2 regions of the Methylomonas sp. EFPC3 genome follow, and region 2 is predicted to be linked to the other one. Evidence: predicted binding sites of a transcription regulator. Region 2 holds the regulator's gene; the other holds the start of a gene.
What was found. The regulator HrcA, encoded in region 2, represses chaperone genes, less so after heat shock. The targets are predictions, from matches to a motif close to TNTTAGCACTCNNNNNNNNNGAGTGCTAANA.
Positions count from the first base shown of each region.

Region 1: a site for HrcA is predicted at 1,386-1,416, ahead of groES (co-chaperone GroES). Genes of this name have one in related genera too.

Region 1 is NZ_CP116398.1:3,962,945-3,965,343, forward strand. Features, by position in the region: gene PL263_RS17970 (cation-transporting P-type ATPase) at 1-116, opposite strand, end outside; gene PL263_RS17975 (hypothetical protein) at 306-512, shown strand; gene PL263_RS17980 (molybdopterin-synthase adenylyltransferase MoeB) at 556-1,317, opposite strand; gene groES (co-chaperone GroES) at 1,520-1,807, shown strand; gene groL (chaperonin GroEL) at 1,864-2,399, shown strand, end outside.
Region 2 is NZ_CP116398.1:1,549,503-1,551,901, reverse strand. Features, by position in the region: gene PL263_RS07000 (response regulator) at 1-291, opposite strand, end outside; gene hrcA (heat-inducible transcriptional repressor HrcA) at 616-1,656, shown strand; gene grpE (nucleotide exchange factor GrpE) at 1,706-2,344, shown strand.

The DNA of each region.
Region 1 (2,399 bases), 2.0 Mb from region 2:
TCCAGTCTGGACTGGGCGGTTTGGCTGGACAGGCCGGCGCCGAGTTGCACGTCCAGTTGCGACAGTAACTGCTCCGGCGCCAGGTTATGCCAAAGGGGTTGCGGATTTTGCTTCATGGTCTCAGAAAAACGGTTGTGGCAGAGGGGTTGTGCGCGGTTTTTCGGCGCCGATTCGGGCCGGCATGCGCTTCGGATTGACAATCGTCATCTTCTGCTTGTTCCTTGTTGGTTATGGGGTTATAGTCCGTAACCGAGGCCTGTGGCCTTATTCTAAATTAAAATAAAAACAAATAGTTGGAGGTAGTTATGGGCGGAGTTATCGAACTGGTGGTTTTGATGCTGATTATTGCCATCTTCGCGTTCGCACCGTTAGGGTATTTCATTTATATGTACACGATGAAAAACGGCGAGCCGTTCGGCGACATTGAGCCGCACGGCGACAGCGAATCGCCGGTGTTGAACGCGGTGGCCAAAGCGATTGACGCGGTCAAAGGCAAACTTGGCAAAAGCTGAGCCGCCAAAGTGATCGGTAAAAGCCGGGGTTATCCCGGCTTTTTTATGCGTGTCCGCCGGCCGTATCGCCGCAGGTTGGGCAACTCGGGTTTTTCTTTAACCGCATGGTGCGCCATTCCATACTTAGGCCGTCCAGCATCAATAAGCGTCCGGTCAACGGATCGCCGATTCCGGTCAGCAATTTTATCGTCTCTAGCGCCTGCATGCTGCCAACGATGCCGGTGATCGGGGCGACCACGCCGTTCCTGGCGCAATTTTGCAACTCTTCGCCGTCGCTTTGGTACAGGCAGTTGTAGCACGGGCTTTGGTTACGGCCGGGTGTGAACACGCTGATTTGGCCCTCGAAACGGATCGCGGCGCCGGATACCAACGGGGTCCGTTGTTCTACGCAGGCTTGGTTGATGGCGAAACGGGTGGCGAAATTGTCGCTGCAATCCAGCACCACGTCGGCTAATTCGACTTCGTGCCGCAATTTGGCGCCGGCTAGCCTTTGCTTGTGCGCCATCACAGCCACCTCCGGATTAATTTTTTCCAGCGTCTGCCGGGTTGAAATTACTTTATCCAACCCTATATCGGCTGTGTCGTGGGCTATTTGCCGCTGCAAATTACTCAGGTCCACTTGATCGTCGTCGTACAAGGTAATACTGCCGACACCGGCAGCGGCGAGATACATCGAGGCCGGCGAACCCAGGCCGCCGGCACCGACGATCAGGATTTTGGCGTCCAGCAGTTTTTGCTGACCGGTGATGTCGATTTGCGGCAGCATGATCTGCCGGCTGTAGCGGAGCAGTTGTTCGTCGTTCATAACGCGGATAGTGGTGGCTGGGCCGCAGATGATGCCAAAGAGCTTGACAGAGTGCAAAACCCGGATATTATTAGCACTCGTTATTGGAGAGTGCTAATAAATTGCAAGTTGTTTAAAAAACGCGTTGTCCGCTCTGGAGCGGCCGGCTTTTTAAAAAGCTTATCAGTTTTAACCTTTAACTTTATTAATCGAGGAGACATTGATGAAAATTCGTCCGTTACATGACCGTGTAGTCGTAAAACGTGTTGAGGAAGAGACCAAAACCGCTGGCGGTATCGTGCTGCCGGGTTCTGCCGCCGAAAAACCGAGCGAAGGTGAAGTGCTGGCTGTTGGCTCAGGTAAACCGTTAGACAACGGCCAGGTACGTCCTATGGCAGTCAAAGTCGGTGACAAAGTATTGTTCGGTAAATATTCCGGCACCGAAGTTAAAGTCGATGGCGAGCAATATATCGTCATGCGCGAAGAAGACATCATGGGCATCTTGGGCTAAGCCCTATTCACCTCATTTATCTTTTTCAATCTCTTTAAATATTTAGGAATTAAAAAATGGCAGCAAAAGACGTGAAATTCGGTGGCGACGCCCGTGCTTTGATGGTAGCCGGTGTCAACATTCTGGCGAACGCGGTTAAGGTAACCCTGGGCCCTAAAGGCCGTAACGCCGTGCTGGACAAAAGTTTCGGCGCACCGACCATCACCAAAGACGGTGTGTCTGTTGCGAAAGAAATCGAATTGAAAGACAAATTCGAAAACATGGGCGCGCAAATGGTTAAAGAAGTGGCGTCCAAAACTTCAGACGTGGCCGGTGACGGTACCACCACTGCAACCGTGCTGGCGCAAGCCATCGTCAACGAAGGCCTGAAATCAGTCGCAGCGGGCATGAACCCGATGGACCTGAAACGCGGTATCGATCTGGCGGTAACTAAAGCGGTTGCAGCCATCGAAGAGGCCTCTATTCCGTGCAGCGACAGCAAAGCCATCGCTCAAGTTGGTACTATTTCAGCTAACTCCGATGCATCTGTCGGCGACATCATCGCCGAAGCGATGGAAAAAGTCGGTAAAGAAGGCGTCATCACCGTTGAAGA
Region 2 (2,399 bases):
CAGGCCACGACTCAAGGTTTCTTCGTCGGCGTAGCCGCTAAGGACCATACGTACCGTAGCAGGGTAGATGTCGGCCACCCGTTTCAGCAACACGTCGCCGCGCATTTCCGGCATCATCATGTCGCTGACGATCAAATCGATGGGTTGATGCTGCATGATCTCCAAGGCTTGTTTGCCGCAGGTGGCGAAATACACGCTCCATTGTTCGCGGTAAGGTCGCAGTTGACGTTGAATGCCGCTAATCACATTTTCGTTGTCATCGACAAATAGGATGTGTTTTTTGGCGTCCACGCGTTTTCCTTACGATGGTCCAGTGGTTCCGCTCGCAGCCGGGTGTCGCGGACAGTGCAAGCGATAATCGGTCTGGCGTTTCGGAATGAAAGGCATCGGTCGGGGCGAGTTAGCAGTCAGGAGCGCTAAGTTTAGATAAGAGCGGCCACTTTGTCTGACGCCGATCGGCTGGAAATCGACGCTGCCGCCAAAAATGCGGCCCACCGCCGGTTCTGTCGGGTGTCTGCGAGGATTTAGCGACATTGACAAGGTTTTGGGCAACTGATAGTTTTGCTGCTGGCACTCGGCAATGTGGAGTGCTAACGAATTTTGAAGGTATCGAATGTGGCTGGCGGACAGGATTTAAACGAACGATCGCTTTATTTGCTAAAAACCCTGGTGGAGCGTTATATCCAAGACGGCCAACCGGTCGGCTCGCGCTTGCTCTCCAAGGACCCGAATTTGAAATTGAGTCCGGCCAGCATCCGCAACGTGATGGCGGATTTGGAAGAGATGGGCTTGATCCATTCGCCGCATACCTCCGCCGGGCGGGTGCCGACGGTCAGCGGCTACCGTCTGTTCGTCGACAGTCTGCTGACTGTCAGACCTTTGGCTTCCAACGAACTCGACCAGTTACAGGCCGGGTTGCATAGCGAGACCGAGACGGCCAGCGATCTATTGGGCAAGGCCTCCAAGCTGTTGTCCGACGTCACCAAAATGGCCGGGGTGGTCACTTTGCCGCGCCGCGACAGCGTTTCCTTGCGGCACATCGAATTTTTGCCGATGTCCAGCACCCGGATTCTGGTGATTTTTGTCACCGATACCGAAGAAGTTCATAACAAGATCATCCACACCGAAAAACAATTCTCTGCGGCCGAATTGCAGCAGGCTGCCAATTATTTGAACTCGGTCTTCTCCGGCCGCAGTCTGGCCAAGATTCGGGAATTAGTGGTGAAGGACCTGGAAAAAGATCGGCATTCGGTCAACCAGGGCATGATCGATGCGGTGAATATGGCGCAATTGGCCTTCGCGCAGCAGCCCAACGACGATTATGTGTTGAGCGGCGAAACCAATTTGATGGGTTTTTCCGAGCTGTCAGACATGGAGCGGCTCAAACAGTTATTCGAAGCCTTCAGCCAAAAACACGGCGTAATCCACTTGTTGGACCAATGTCTGCAGGCTGACGGCGTCCAAATTTTTATCGGCGAAGAGTCCGGCTACAGCGTGTTCGAGCGTTGCAGCCTGGTGACCGCGCCGTATTCGGTCAACGACGAAGTGGTCGGCGTGCTCGGCGTGATCGGCCCGACCCGGATGGCTTACGAAAAGGTGATTCCGTTCGTCGACGTAACCGCAAAATTATTGGGCGCGGCCTTGAATCCGAAATAAAAGCCCTTATCGTTAGCCCAACTCAAAAAATTAGAACCATGGAGAAACTATGAGTCACCAGCAATCGAGTCACGAACAGCAACCCGATAGCGAATTGATCGCCGAGGTATTGGAGCAAACCAAGCCTGCCTTCGAAGAAGCGGCGGCAGAAGAAACGGCAGGCGAAGAGACGGTCGGCATCGAGTCCTTACGCCAGCAATTGGAACAAGCTCAACAACAGGCGGCGGCTAATCTGGATAAAGCGTTGCGGACCCAAGCCGAAATGGAGAATTTGAAAAAACGGGTACAGAAGGATTTGGACGACGAACGTAAATACGGCTTGGCCAAATTCGCCAAAGAATTGCTCAGTGTGCTGGACAGTCTGGAATTGGGCATTCAGGCCGCCAGCGGCGACAGCCCGGAAGTGGTCAAGTTGCGCGAGGGCAGCTTGCTGACCGTCAAACAATTCGAATCGGTGTTTGCCAAGTTCAATATCGAAACCATCGATCCGTTGGGCCAGCCGTTCAATCCTGAATTCCATCAGGCCATGGTGATGCAGCCCAGCGAAACGGCCGAACCGAATTCGGTATTGAACGTATTTCAAAAAGGTTACGTTTTAAACGGCCGGTTGCTACGCCCGGCCATGGTGGTGGTGGCCAAGGCCGCCGACAAACCCGCCGATAGTGCAAAAATCGATGAGCAGGCTTGAAAATCCAACGATCAACCGCATATCGCTAACAACTTTTTAACTTACCTCTTATTCA